DNA from 2 places in the Streptomyces sp. NPDC048353 genome. Region 1 is predicted to be linked to the other one. Evidence: riboswitches for the same ligand, from Rfam matches in the RefSeq annotation. Region 1 holds a riboswitch; the other holds the start of a gene.
The links. Region 1 has a riboswitch for S-adenosylmethionine ahead of ACZ6RC_RS04075 (aminotransferase class V-fold PLP-dependent enzyme). Riboswitches for the same ligand answer to the same signal wherever they lie in the genome.

Region 1 (6,865 bases):
GGCAAGCAGCTCATCAACATGAACACGCACGAGCCGCTGCGTCCCGAGGACGTCGCGGTCGGTTCGCTGACCTTCGCGATGCCCGAGGGCCTCTCGGAGCACGACCACAACTTCCAGACCGAGATCGCCAAGGCCGCCCTGATGATCGTCCGGATCCAGCCGGACGACATCAAGGACAAGCGCGAGCTCGAGTGGTCGCACGAGGGCATCGTCGCCTTCTCGAAGATCTGCACCCACGTGGGCTGCCCGATCTCCCTGTACGAGCAGCAGACGCACCACGTGCTCTGCCCGTGCCACCAGTCCACCTTCGACCTGTCCGACGGCGCCCGCGTCATCTTCGGCCCGGCCGGTCACGCCCTTCCGCAGCTGCGGATCGGTGTGAACGACAAGGGCTTCCTCGAGGCGCTCGGCGACTTCGACGAGCCCGTCGGCCCTGCCTTCTGGGAGCGCGGATGAGCACTGTGACCGATACGCAGAAGAAGGCGCCCGCCGGTGAGCGGGTCGCCGACTGGGCCGACGGCCGCCTGGGGATCTACTCCCTGGCCAAGGCCAACATGCGGAAGATCTTCCCGGACCACTGGTCCTTCATGCTCGGTGAGATCTGCCTCTACAGCTTCATCATCATCATCCTCACGGGTGTGTACCTGACCATGTTCTTCCACCCGTCGATGAACGAGGTGGAGTACCACGGCAGCTACGTCCCGCTGCAGGGTCAGCTGATGTCCGAGGCGTTCAACTCGACCATGCACATCTCGTTCGACGTGCGCGGTGGTCTGCTCATCCGGCAGATCCACCACTGGGCGGCGCTGATCTTCATCGCCGGCATGTTCGTGCACATGATGCGCGTGTTCTTCACCGGCGCCTTCCGCAAGCCGCGTGAGATCAACTGGCTGTTCGGCTTCCTGCTGTTCTTCCTGGGCATGTTCACCGGCTTCACCGGCTACTCGCTCCCGGACGACCTGCTCTCCGGCACCGGTGTCCGCTTCATGCAGGGCGCGATCCTGTCCGTGCCGATCGTCGGCACGTACCTGTCGATGTTCCTGTTCGGCGGGGAGTTCCCCGGCGGCGACTTCGTGGCCCGGTTCTACTCGGCCCACGTGCTGCTGCTGCCCGGCATCATGCTCGGCCTCGTGGTGGCGCACCTGATCCTGGTCTTCTACCACAAGCACACGCAGTTCGAGGGCCCCGGCCGTACGAACAAGAACGTCGTGGGCATGCCGCTGCTGCCGGTCTACATGGCCAAGGCCGGAGGCTTCTTCTTCCTGGTCTTCGGTGTCATCGCGGTCATCTCGGCGATCGCCTCGATCAACCCGATCTGGGCGCTCGGCCCGTACCGCCCGGACCAGGTGTCCACCGGCGCCCAGCCCGACTGGTACATGGGCTTCGCCGAGGGTCTGATCCGTGTCATGCCGGGCTGGGAGATCAACCTCTGGGGCCACACGCTGGTCCTCGGCGTGATGATCCCGCTGGCGATCTTCCCGGCGGTCCTCGCGGCGATCGCGGTCTACCCGTTCATCGAGTCGTGGATCACCGGCGACAAGCGCGAGCACCACATCGCGCAGCGCCCGCGCAACGCTCCGACGCGCACCGCCTTCGGTGTCGCCTGGATCACCGCGTACATGATCATGCTCGTGGGTGGTGGCAACGACATCTTCGCGACCCACTTCCACCTGTCGATCAATGCGATCACCTGGTTCGTCCGGATCGCGTTCTTCGTCGGCCCGGTCATCGCGTTCATCATCACCAAGCGGATCTGCCTCGGCCTCCAGCGCCGGGACAAGGACAAGGTGCTGCACGGTCGCGAGTCCGGCATCATCAAGCGCCTGCCGCACGGTGAGTTCGTCGAGATCCACGAGCCGCTCAGCCAGGGCCAGCTGTACACGCTCACGGCGCACGAGCAGTACGAGCCCGCGGCGCTGCCCGCGGCCGTCGACGAGAACGGCGTCGAGCGCAAGGTGGGCCGGATGGAGAAGCTCCGGATCAAGCTCAACCGGGGCTACTACGGCCAGGACAACCAGGTGGCCAAGCCCACCGCCGAGGAGTACAAGGAGATCACCAGCGGCCACGGCCACCACTGATCACCCGAGTCCCCTCAGGGCTTCGCCCTGAGCGGGCACCCTCGAGGTCGCCACGGCGAGAGCCCCGTCCATTCGATGGACGGGGCTCTTTGCCGTCTCCCCGGGTGGATAGGGTGGCCTTGTATTCGTCTCGTCACGCGATGACCAGGAGCTGCCATGAGCGCTGCGACCCCCGCTGGAGGACCTCACACGGCGGGCCGCTCCTGGCCGGCCGTGCTGGACGGCCTGCTGACCGGCCGTGACCAGAGCGCCGAGGACACCGCCTGGGCGATGGACCGGATCCTGCGCGGCGAGGCCACCGATGCCCAGATCGCCGGCTTCGCGGTCGCGCTGCGCGCCAAGGGCGAGACGGTCGAGGAGATCACCGGCCTCGTCCGGACCATGTACGAGCACGCCAACCTCATCGAGGTCCCGGGCGCGTCCGTGGACATCGTCGGCACGGGCGGCGACGGCGCGAAGACCGTCAACATCTCCACCATGTCGGCGATCGTGGTGGCCGGCGCGGGGGCCAAGGTCGTCAAGCACGGCAACCGGGCCGCGTCCAGCGCCAGCGGTGCCTCCGACGTCCTGGAGAAGCTCGGCGTCAACCTGGAGCTGACCCCGCGGCGGGTGGCCGAGGTCGCCGAGGAGGCCGGGATCACCTTCTGCTTCGCGGTGAAGTTCCACCCCGCGCTCCGCCATGTGGCCGCCGCGCGCGGCCAGCTGGGGATCCGGACGGTCTTCAACTTCCTCGGTCCGCTCACCAACCCGGCCCGGGTCAGGGCCCAGGCGACCGGTGTCGCCGACGCCCGGATGGCCCCGATCATGGCCGGCGTGCTCGCCGAGCGCGGCTCCTCCGCGCTGGTCTTCCGCGGCGACGACGGCCTCGACGAGCTGACCACCACCGCCACCTCCCGGGTGTGGGTGGTCCGCGACGGGGCGGTGCGCGAGGAGGCGTTCGACCCGAGGGACGTCGGCATCGACATCGTCCCCGTCGAGGCGCTGCGCGGCGCCGACGCCTCGTACAACGCCGACGTGGCCCGTCGGCTGCTGGCGGGTGAGACCGGTCCCGTACGGGACGCGGTGCTGCTCAACTCCGCGGCGGCGCTCACGGCGCTGGAGCCGGGCGGGGGCACCCTGGTGGAGCAACTGCGCGGCGGGATCGCGAAGGCGGCCGAGTCCCTCGACTCCGGAGCCGCCCGCAAGGCGCTGGAGCGCTGGATCACCGCCAGCAACGCCTAGAAGACATCTGCGCAACCCGCGCTGCCTCGTTCCGGAATGCGGAACGGGGTTGCGCGGACACGATCAGCTGACATACGTTCTGTGCCAGGTCATGAGTGACAGCTACGAAGCCCCGGCTTGCTGTCCGGCAACCCTCCGTCCGTGGCGGGGTGCCCCGGGTGAAGACCAGGCCGTGGACAGCAAGGTCCACGGCAAGCGCGGACCCCTCGAAGCCTTGGGGTCCTGGTCCTCAGGGAGCCTCTTGTGAGCACGCGAATGCGATAGGGCCTTTTCCGGCCCTTCTCCGCACACCCCTCTTTCTTCTCCCAGCGCTGCCGCGTATCCGCCGGCGCGGGATCTCGCCTGCCTCGTACGGGAGTTCGCCATGTCTGTCTCCACCGCTGCCGCCGACCAGTCGGTTTGTGCCCCGCTGCCCGTTCTCGGACGGGATGTCACCGTCCCGCTCGTCACCGGCGGCGAGGTGTCGTACGCCGCGCTCGACTACGCGGCCAGCGCGCCGGCCCTCCAGCGGGTGTGGGACGACGTCGCCGCCTACGCGCCGTACTACGGCAGCGTCCACCGGGGCGCCGGATACCTCTCGCAGCTCTCCACCGACCTGTTCGAGAACAGCCGGGCCACCGTCGCCGAGTTCCTCGGCTGCCGCCCGGACGACCAGGTCGTCTTCACCCGCTCCACCACCGACTCCCTCAACCTGCTCGCCCGGGCCATCCCCGCCGGCTGCGAGGTCTTCGTCTTCGAGACCGAGCACCACGCCTCGCTGCTGCCGTGGAAGGACGCCCGGGTCACCTACCTCAACGCCCCGCGCACCCCCGCCGAGGCCGTCGAGACCCTGGAGCGCGCGCTCGCCGACCGCGACCCCTACGGCCCCGCCCTCGTCTGCGTCACCGGCGCGTCCAACGTCACCGGCGAGCTGTGGCCGGTGAAGGAGCTGGCCGCCGCCGCCCACGCCCACGGCGCCCGGATCGTCCTCGACGCCGCCCAGCTCGCCCCCCACCACCCGGTCTCCGTCGCGGAGTCGGACGTGGACTGGATCGCCTTCTCCGGCCACAAGCTGTACGCCCCGTTCGGCTCGGGCGTCCTCGCCGGCCGCGCCGACTGGCTCCAGGACGCCGACCCGTACCTCGCAGGCGGCGGCGCCTCGCGGAAGGTCGCCCGCCGGACCGACGGGGGAGTGGACGTCGAGTGGCACACCACCGCCGCCCGCCACGAGGCCGGATCGCCGAACGTGATCGGCGTCTACGCCATCGCCTCCGCCTGCAAGGCGCTGACCGAGGCCGGCTTCGACACCCTCGTGGCGCGCGAGCGGCGCCTGATCGACACCGTGCGCGCGGGCCTGGCCGAGGTGCCCGAGGTCAGGGTGCTCTCGCTCTTCGGCGACGACGCCCCGCGCGTCGGCGTCCTCTCCTTCGTCGTGGAGGGCTGGAACAGCTCCCACTTCGCCGCGGCGCTCTCCGCCGAGTACGGCATCGGGGTCCGCGACGGCCTCTTCTGCGCCCACCCGCTGGTCCGCACCCTCCTCGGCGGCGACCAGCAGCAGGTGGGCGAGTGCGGCGCCCCGGAGGGCGAGCCGGGCGAGAAGTCGCTGAACGCCATCCGGGTGAGCTTCGGCGCCGGTACGCCGGACGAGCACGTGGAGCGATTCGTACGGGCCGTCAAGGAGCTGGTCCGGGACGGCGCGCAGTGGAAGTACCGCACCGAGGACGGCCGCTGCGTCCCCGACCGCGGCTGACCATCACTCGTACGGATGAAGGGGGCTCCGCTCGGGGCCCCCTTCGTCATGCCCTCCGGGCCGGGCCGGGCGGGCGGTGGAGCGCCGGCGTCAGGACTCCAGTCCGATGGCGAAGGCCGCTTCCAGGTCGTGCTGGGAGTACGTGCGGAACGCGACGTGCGTGTCCGTCCCCTCGACGCCCGGGATCTTGCTGATCCGGCCGGGGATGACGTCCGCCAGGTCGTCGTGCCGGGGCACCCGGACCATGGCGATCAGGTCGTACGTACCGGTCACCGAGAAGACCTCGCTGACGCTGTCGAGCGCGGCGATGGACTCCGCGATCTCGGGGATGCGGTCCACACTGGTCTTGATGAGCACGATCGCGGTGATCACGGCTGGCTTTCTCCCTCGGTCGCCGCGGCTGGGGACTTCACCTTATCCCCACGGTGGTAGCGGCCCCAGGCGTAGAGGAAGCCGATGGTGAAGCCCACCACGTGCGCCAGATAGGCGACGCCCGGGCCCGGCCCCGCCGAGCGCGCCGCCAGCCACTGCAGCACGAACCAGAAGATCAGCACGATCCAGGCGGGGAAGCGCAGCGGCAGGAAGAAGAGGAACGGGAAGAGGCTGGTCACCCGGGCCCTGGGGAAGAGGTAGAGGAACGCCCCGAGGACTCCGGAGATCGCCCCCGAGGCCCCCACCAGCGTCTGCTCGCTGGTCGCGTGCACCGCGGCGTAGCCCAGCAGGGCGAGGTAGCCGCAGCCGACGGAGAAGAGGAGGAACCCGGCCGCCCCCATCCGCTCCTCGGCCATCGCGCCGAAGACGTAGAGGAAGAGCATGTTCCCGAGCAGGTGCAGCCAGCTGCCGTGGACGAAGAGCGCGGTCAGCGGGGTGAGCAGGGCGCGCGGCTCGCCGCTCGTCAGCTCGGCCGGGAGGACACCCCAGCGGTGGAAGTACGTGCTCTGCGCCGCGAGGAGCGCGTCCCCGCCGCCGTACACCGGATTGAGGCCCGAGGCCGGGCCGATCAGGAAGGTCACCGTGCAGACGGCGATCAGGCCGTAGGTCACCCTGGGGCCGCTCCGGGCACCCCGCCACGCGCCGAGGGCCGCCGCCCGCCAGTCGATCATGGACAGATCATGGCGTACCAGGGCCGACCTGGACAGAGCGCCTCGCCGGGGCGCCCGGCGGCCGCCCGCGAGCCGGGCTCCACCCGCGCAGCGTGGACCCCCGAGGCCGTAGGGTGACGAGCAGTACCACCGCAGTTCGACGGCGCACCGCGGCTCCCGCATCCCGCACATGAAAGAGGACGGCCCGATGACGACGGTTCCCCTGCCGACCGCCGAGACCCGCTGGCGCTGCACACTCTGCGGCAACCTGACCCGGTTCGACGTGACGCGCTCCTCCAAGGTCGTCGAGTACGTCCATCTGGACCTCGCCGGGGAGCCGAAGGTGGAGGAGCGCGAGGTGGTCAGTGAGACCATCGAGTCGGTCCGCTGCCGGTGGTGCAACGCGGTGGACCAGATCGAGCTGGTGGACAGGCCCGGCACCGCTTCCTGACGGAGCGGTGCGAACGACATAGGGGTGACGGATCGTGGAGCAGCCCGCGCACGGTGACGAGCCGGCCGGCGCGGCAGGTGACGCCGCCGAGGCGCTCGACCGGCCGTTGCCGGAAGGCGTACGGCGCCGGGTCGTCGCGATCGTCTCGGACGCCTTCGGCGGGCTGACCGTCGCGGAGCTGCCCGGTCCGCTGCGGCAGTACGCCCGCTTCACCCCCACCCGTCGCGCCAAGTTCGCCGGCAACGCCATGGCCGCCGCCCTGGAGAGCGACCCGCTCTTCCGGCAGCGGATCGGCGAGCGCTTC
Region 2 (6,865 bases), on a different contig from region 1:
TCGAAGGCCAGGGTGACGTGCACCGGCGGGCCCGGCATCAGCTCGAAGGTCTCGGTGTAGACGAGCCGCTCGTTCGGGACGATCTCTTCGTACTCCCCCGAGAAGACGATCTCCTGCCCGTCGGGGGACTCCTGTCCCCAGCGCCACGCCCCGCCGACCCGGAGGTCGATGTCGCAGACGGTCGTGGTGAGCGCCGCCACGCCGTACCACCGGCGCACGTGCTCCGGCCGCGTCCAGGCCTCCCAGACCCGTTCGGGCGGGGCCTCGAAGGTCCCGGTGATGACCAGCTCGCGGTCCGTCGGGGTCGTCAACAACGTGATCATGGTCCGCTCCCGCCGTGAGGGGTCCTCTCCCCAGCATCACCCCGAACGCCCGGCCGCGGCACCCCAGGCCGGGCGGCCGCCTCCGGCCCGAACCGCCCCCGCCCCCGTACCCCCGCCGTACCGCCGCCGTCGTACGGCCGGAGGGCCGCCGCGGCCCGGGAACGCCCGAGGGCGGCACCCCTGCTGGGGTACCGCCCTCGGTGAACAGCCGATCCGGGAGGATCAGAAGTCCATGTCACCGCCCGGCATGCCGCCCGGAGCGGCCGCGGAGGCCTTCTCCGGCTTGTCGGCGATGACGGCCTCGGTGGTCAGGAACAGCGCGGCGATGGAGGCCGCGTTCTGCAGCGCGGAGCGCGTGACCTTCGCCGGGTCGATGATGCCCTCGGCGATGAGGTCGACGTACTCGTTGGTCGCGGCGTTGAGGCCGTGGCCGACGGGCAGGTTGCGGACCTTCTCCGCCACGACGCCACCCTCGAGGCCGGCGTTGATGGCGATCTGCTTCAGCGGGGCCTCGAGGGCCAGCTTCACGATCGCGGCGCCCGTGGCCTCGTCGCCCGTGAGGTCGCCCTCGAGCTTCTCGAAGACCGAGGAGGCCTGGAGCAGGGCCACGCCACCACCGGCGACGATGCCCTCCTCGACGGCCGCCTTCGCGTTGCGAACGGCGTCCTCGATGCGGTGCTTGCGCTCCTTGAGCTCGACCTCGGTCGCGGCACCGGCCTTGATGACGGCCACGCCGCCGGCCAGCTTCGCGAGGCGCTCCTGGAGCTTCTCACGGTCGTAGTCCGAGTCGGAGTTCTCGATCTCGGCGCGGATCTGGTTCACGCGACCGGCGACCTGGTCGCTCTCGCCCGAACCGTCGACGATCGTGGTCTCGTCCTTGGTGATGACGACCTTGCGGGCGCGGCCGAGCAGGTCAAGGCCGGCGTTCTCCAGCTTGAGACCGACCTCCTCGGAGACGACGGTGCCGCCCGTGAGGATGGCGATGTCGTTCAGCATGGCCTTGCGGCGGTCGCCGAAGCCCGGGGCCTTGACGGCGACGGACTTGAAGGTGCCGCGGATCTTGTTGACGACCAGCGTGGACAGGGCCTCGCCCTCGACGTCCTCGGCGATGATCAGCAGCGGCTTGCCCGACTGCATGACCTTCTCCAGGAGCGGGAGCAGGTCCTTCACGGAGGAGATCTTGGAGTTGACGATCAGGATGTACGGGTCGTCCAGGGACGCCTCCATACGCTCCATGTCGGTGGCGAAGTACGCCGAGATGTAGCCCTTGTCGAAGCGCATACCCTCGGTGAGCTCCAGCTCCAGACCGAAGGTCTGGGACTCCTCGACGGTGATGACGCCTTCCTTGCCGACCTTGTCCATCGCCTCGGCGATGAGCTCGCCGATCTGGGTGTCGGCGGCGGAGATGGAGGCCGTGGAAGCGATCTGCTCCTTGGTCTCGACATCCTTCGCCTGCTCGAGCAGGGCGCCGGAGACGGCCTCGACGGCCTTCTCGATGCCGCGCTTGAGGGCCATCGGGTTGGCGCCGGCCGCGACGTTGCGCAGGCCCTCGCGGACGAGCGCCTGGGCGAGGACGGTCGCGGTGGTCGTACCGTCACCGGCGACGTCGTCCGTCTTCTTGGCGACTTCCTTGACCAGCTCGGCGCCGATCTTCTCGTACGGGTCCTCGAGCTCGATCTCCTTGGCGATGGACACACCATCGTTGGTGATCGTGGGGGCGCCCCACTTCTTCTCGAGGACGACGTTCCGGCCCTTGGGGCCAAGGGTGACCTTGACGGCGTCGGCGAGCTGGTTCATCCCGCGCTCGAGACCGCGCCGTGCCTCCTCGTCGAACGCGATGATCTTGGCCATGTGAAGTGGTCCTCCCGGACATGGGGTGGATAACGCTCCAGGACCGCGCCGACGCCCGCGACGGACGGCCTGCGGCTTCGGCGGTTCCTTGCCCCACCTGGCCACGGACCTCGTCTGCCCGATCCTCGTAAGCACTCTCACCTTCAGAGTGCTAACGCCAATGATTAGCACTCGACCCATGCGAGTGCAAGCGCCTCTCGGTGATCGGAACCCGACGGGCGAACGTGTCGGCACACGCACGAGGGGTCCGCATCCCGGTCAGGATGCGGACCCCTCGGCGCGAGAACGCGATGAGTGCGTGCGTGGTGGCCGATTCGCGCCGTGCTCAGACGGCGAGCTTGACCATGTCCGCCTGCGGACCCTTCTGGCCCTGCGAGATCTCGAACTCGACTCGCTGACCTTCTTCAAGGGTGCGGTAACCGTCCATCTGGATCGCGCTGTAGTGGACGAAAACATCCGCACCACCGTCGACCGCGATGAAGCCGTAGCCCTTCTCCGCGTTGAACCACTTGACGGTGCCCTGAGCCATGCCTAACTCCCCTATTACTGGCCCTTGCGCGGGACCGCACTTCGCGGCCCCGGGTCAGACCCTGCGCCGGAACGCGTCGACCGCGGCTGAATGTATCTGCCCAACTGCCCTCTGCAACAGGTCAATCGGACGAGAATTCTGGGCACGCCGGAAAGGAGAATTCAGGAGCATTCGCTGATTTACGGGGCAAGTCGGGCCCGTCAAAGTGCGCAGAAGGTACACAACACTCGAACACATTGGCTGCATCTTGTCGGGTGCGGGCGCATTCTCATATGCGTCCGGCACAGGCAGCGGAGGGGGCTTCCCCAACTCTACCCCGCTCAACCATGCAGAATTGCCCCCTCCGCTTCTGGAGCGGAGAGGGCAATTCGGTTACGCGGGGTAATGCGGAGCCTCAGCAGCCGCCGGCGACGGCCGGGATGATGGAGACGCCGGCGCCGTCGGGCGTCGCCGTCTCGAGACCCTGCTCGAAGCGGACGTCGTCGTCGTTGACGTAGACGTTGACGAAGCGGCGCAGCTTGCCCTGGTCGTCCAGGACGCGGGCGGCGATGCCGGTGTGGTTCTTCTCCAGGTCGGCGATGACCTCGGAGAGGGTCGTGCCCTCCGCCGGGACCTCGGCCTGACCGCCCGTGTAGGTACGGAGGATGGTGGGGATGCGGACCTTGACGCTCATGGAGTTGCTGCCTTCCGTGACGGGGGTGGTCAGTGGGCCAGGCCGGCGTCGCGGAACGCGTCCAGGCTGGGGCGGATGGTGGCGGTCGCCTGCGAGGTCTCGGCCACCGCGTCCAGGGTCTTCAGGCCGTCGCCGGTGTTCAGGACGACGGTCGTCAGGCTCGGGTCCAGCAGGCCGGCCTCGACGAGCTTCTTCGTCACGCCGACGGTGACGCCGCCCGCGGTCTCGGCGAAGATGCCCTCGGTCCGGGCGAGGAGCTTGATGGCCTCGACGACCTGCTCGTCGTCGACGTCCTCCACCGCGCCGCCGGTGCGCCGGGCGATGTCCAGGACGTAGGGGCCGTCGGCCGGGTTGCCGATCGCCAGGGACTTGGCGATGGTGTTCGGCTTCTGGGGCCGTACGACGTCGTGGCCGGCCTTGAAGGCCGTCGAGACCGGGGAGCAGCCCTCGGCCTGGGCGCCGAAGATCTTGTACGGCTTGTCCTCGACGAGACCGAGCTTGATCAGCTCCTGCAGACCCTTGTCGATCTTGGTGAGCTGGGAGCCGGAGGCGATCGGGATCACCAGCTGGTCGGGCAGGACCCAGCCGAGCTGCTCGCAGATCTCGTACGCCAGCGTCTTCGAGCCCTCGCCGTAGTACGGGCGCAGGTTGACGTTGACGAAGCCCCAGCCCTCGCCGAGCGGGTCGCCGATGAGCTCGGAGCAGAAGCGGTTGACGTCGTCGTAGTTGCCCTCGATGCCGACGAGCTCGCCGCCGTAGACGGCGGCCATGACGACCTTGCCCTGCTCCAGGTCGTGCGGGATGAACACGCAGGAGCGGAAGCCGGCGCGGGCGGCGGCGGCGCCCACGGCGCCGGCGAGGTTGCCGGTGGAGGAGCAGGAGAGGGTGGTGAAGCCGAAGGCGCGGGCGGCTTCGAGGGCCTGGGCGACGACGCGGTCCTTGAAGGAGTGCGTCGGGTTGCCGGAGTCGTCCTTGACGAAGAGCCTGCCCGGCTCGACGCCCAGCTCGCGGGCGAGGTTGTCGGCCTGGACGAGCTTGGTCCAGCCCGGGTTCAGGTTCGGCTTGTCGGCGACGTCGGCGGGGACCGGCAGCAGCGGGGCGTAGCGCCAGATGTTGGCGGGGCCGGCCTCGATCCGCTTGCGGAGCGCCTCGGGGTCGCCGGTGGGGAGGTCGTACGCGACCTCGAGCGGGCCGAAACAGAGCTCGCAGGCGAAGATCGGACCGAGGGCGAAGACTTCGCCGCATTCGCGACAGGAAAGCCCGGAAGCGGGACCGAGGTCGACCGAGTTCTGGGTGTTCGCGACAGTCTGTACAGCCATGGAGGGAGGCCCTTTCTCCTCATCTTTCCCATGGCGAATTTCGCCATGAGACGGATTTGGCACCTTCCCTAGCCGGGGACCTCGCGCTGGCGAGCGTACTGACCGACTGGAGGGTTGCCGGGGCTTCAACGGGCCGTTTCCCTCTGCCCCTCTGGATGAGCGGTATTCGGTTGTAGAACGCGGGTGGCACCCCGACATGCGTCGGGGATCCGCGTTGTTCAAGACTGTAACCGAAGGCATGGACGCTTGAGATGGTCGTCCGACCCGCGAGATGGAGATCACGTTGCTGGATGAAGTGGAGCGCTGGCTGGCCCGGCGGTCCTGGTCCGTCGCCGAGCGGCCGCTCGACCGGATCCTCGCGGCCAAGCGGGGGACCACCGTCAGCGTCGTGCTGCCCGCGCTCGACGAGGAGGCGACGGTCGGCGCGATCGTGTCCACGATCCGCCGCGAGCTGATGTCGGACGAGGTCCCGCTCGTCGACGAGCTGGTGGTGATCGACTCCGGTTCCGGTGACCGTACGGCCGAGGTCGCGGCGGCGGCCGGGGCCCGGGTCGTGGCGCGGGACGCGATCCTGCCGCGGATACCCGCCGTGCCCGGCAAGGGCGAGGTCCTGTGGCGCTCCCTGATGGTGACCCGCGGTGACGTCGTCTGCTTCGTCGACGCGGACCTGCGGGACTTCTCCGCCGACTTCGTCTCCGGGATCGTGGGCCCCCTCCTCACCGATCCCGGCGTCGACCTCGTCAAGGCGATGTACGACCGCCCGCTGGGCGGCGAGCCCGGCCAGGGCGGCCGGGTGACGGAGCTGGTGGCCCGGCCGCTGCTCAATCTGCACTGGCCGCAGCTGGCCGGTTTCGTCCAGCCCCTGGGCGGCGAGTACGCGGCCCGCCGCTCGCTCCTGGAGCGGCTGCCGTTCCCCGTCGGGTACGGAGTCGAGCTGGGCCTCCTCGTCGACGCGCTGCACACGGTGGGCCTGGACGCGCTCGCCCAGGTCGACGTGGGCGTCCGCAAGCACCGGCACCAGGACGGCCAGGCGCTGGGCCGGATGGCGGCGGCGATCTACCGGACCGCGCAGCTGCGGCTCTCGCGCGGCCACCTGGTGCGGCCCCGGCTGACCCAGTTCGAGCGGGACGAGACGGCGGGCGGCGGGGGCTTCACGCCGCGGACGTACGCGGTGGACACCGAGGAGCGGCCCCCGATGCGCGAGATCGCGGAGTACGCGCACCGCCGGGTGGCCTAAGGCGTGTCGGACGGGGCGTGTCCTCGGCCCTTCCGGCGCGTGGCGCATCCTCGAATGATGATGTTTTTTGCATACATTTCCGTTCTATGAGGTTCACCCATCGCAAGGGAGCGCTGCTCGGGGCCGCGGGGCTCCTCGCCGGCTCGCTGCCGCTCGTGGCGGCCGGCCCGGCCGCCACGGCCGTCCACGGCTCCGGCGCGGCACCGGAACCTGTCCCGGCGGCCGAGGTGCTGGATCGTGCCGAAACGCCGGGACGTGCGGAAGTGCCGGATCGGGCCGAAGTGCCGGATCGCGCCGAGGCGCTGGTGCGGGCCGAGGCGCTGGTGCGGGCCGAGGCGCTGGTGCGGGAGGCTGCCCGGCCGCCCGGGCTGCCGTCGCCGGAGGCGCGGCGTCCGGTCCCCGTGCCGCACGGCCCCGGCGTCTCGACGGCGCGGGCCGGCGACCACCGCACCGAGCGGCTGTGGCTGCTCGGCGGCCTCGCCCTGGCGCTCACGGCGACGGGTGTGGTGGCGACGGCCGCGCTGCGCGCCGCACGGGCCGTGCACGGCGCTCCCGGCGCGCGGGGCCCGCAGGACTCGCGTGGCCGGCGTGGCGACTGAGCGCCGTCGTTCGTATACGCACGTTTGAGCGTTTACGGGACGGGCTAGGTTCGCCACATGGCTTCTGTGCTGGTGGCTTCCAACCGTGGTCCGGTCTCGTACGCCGTGGCGGAGGACGGCTCTCTCGACGCCCGCCGGGGCGGTGGCGGGCTGGTCTCCGGGCTGAGCGCCGTCTCCTCCGAGGACAGCGTGTGGGTGTGCGCGGCGCTCGGCGACGGCGACCGGCAGGCGGTCCGGCGGGGGGTCTCCGAGCCGGGCGTGCGGATGCTCGACATCGACGCGGACGTGCACGCCGACGCGTACAACGGCATCGCGAACTCGGTGCTGTGGTTCG

Region 2: linked by a shared signal. The riboswitch ahead of thrC (threonine synthase) and the one ahead of ACZ6RC_RS04075 (aminotransferase class V-fold PLP-dependent enzyme) in region 1 are both predicted to bind S-adenosylmethionine.

What each region holds. Positions count from the first base shown of each region.
Region 1 covers NZ_JBVJGU010000001.1:910,969-917,833, forward strand. Annotated here, with positions in the region: gene qcrA (cytochrome bc1 complex Rieske iron-sulfur subunit) at 1-456, shown strand, start outside; gene qcrB (cytochrome bc1 complex cytochrome b subunit) at 453-2,078, shown strand; gene trpD (anthranilate phosphoribosyltransferase) at 2,235-3,299, shown strand; SAM riboswitch class IV at 3,387-3,503, shown strand; gene ACZ6RC_RS04075 (aminotransferase class V-fold PLP-dependent enzyme) at 3,664-5,028, shown strand; gene ACZ6RC_RS04080 (Lrp/AsnC family transcriptional regulator) at 5,119-5,400, opposite strand; gene ACZ6RC_RS04085 (rhomboid family intramembrane serine protease) at 5,397-6,131, opposite strand; gene ACZ6RC_RS04090 (hypothetical protein) at 6,319-6,561, shown strand; gene ACZ6RC_RS04095 (NYN domain-containing protein) at 6,596-6,865, shown strand, end outside.
Region 2 covers NZ_JBVJGU010000002.1:109,833-116,697, reverse strand. Annotated here, with positions in the region: gene ACZ6RC_RS05900 (SRPBCC family protein) at 1-323, opposite strand, end outside; gene groL (chaperonin GroEL) at 546-2,174, opposite strand; gene ACZ6RC_RS05890 (cold-shock protein) at 2,500-2,703, opposite strand; gene ACZ6RC_RS05885 (MoaD/ThiS family protein) at 3,098-3,376, opposite strand; gene thrC (threonine synthase) at 3,406-4,695, opposite strand; SAM riboswitch class I at 4,712-4,857, opposite strand; gene ACZ6RC_RS05875 (glucosyl-3-phosphoglycerate synthase) at 4,979-5,932, shown strand; gene ACZ6RC_RS05870 (hypothetical protein) at 6,019-6,531, shown strand; gene ACZ6RC_RS05865 (alpha,alpha-trehalose-phosphate synthase (UDP-forming)) at 6,589-6,865, shown strand, end outside.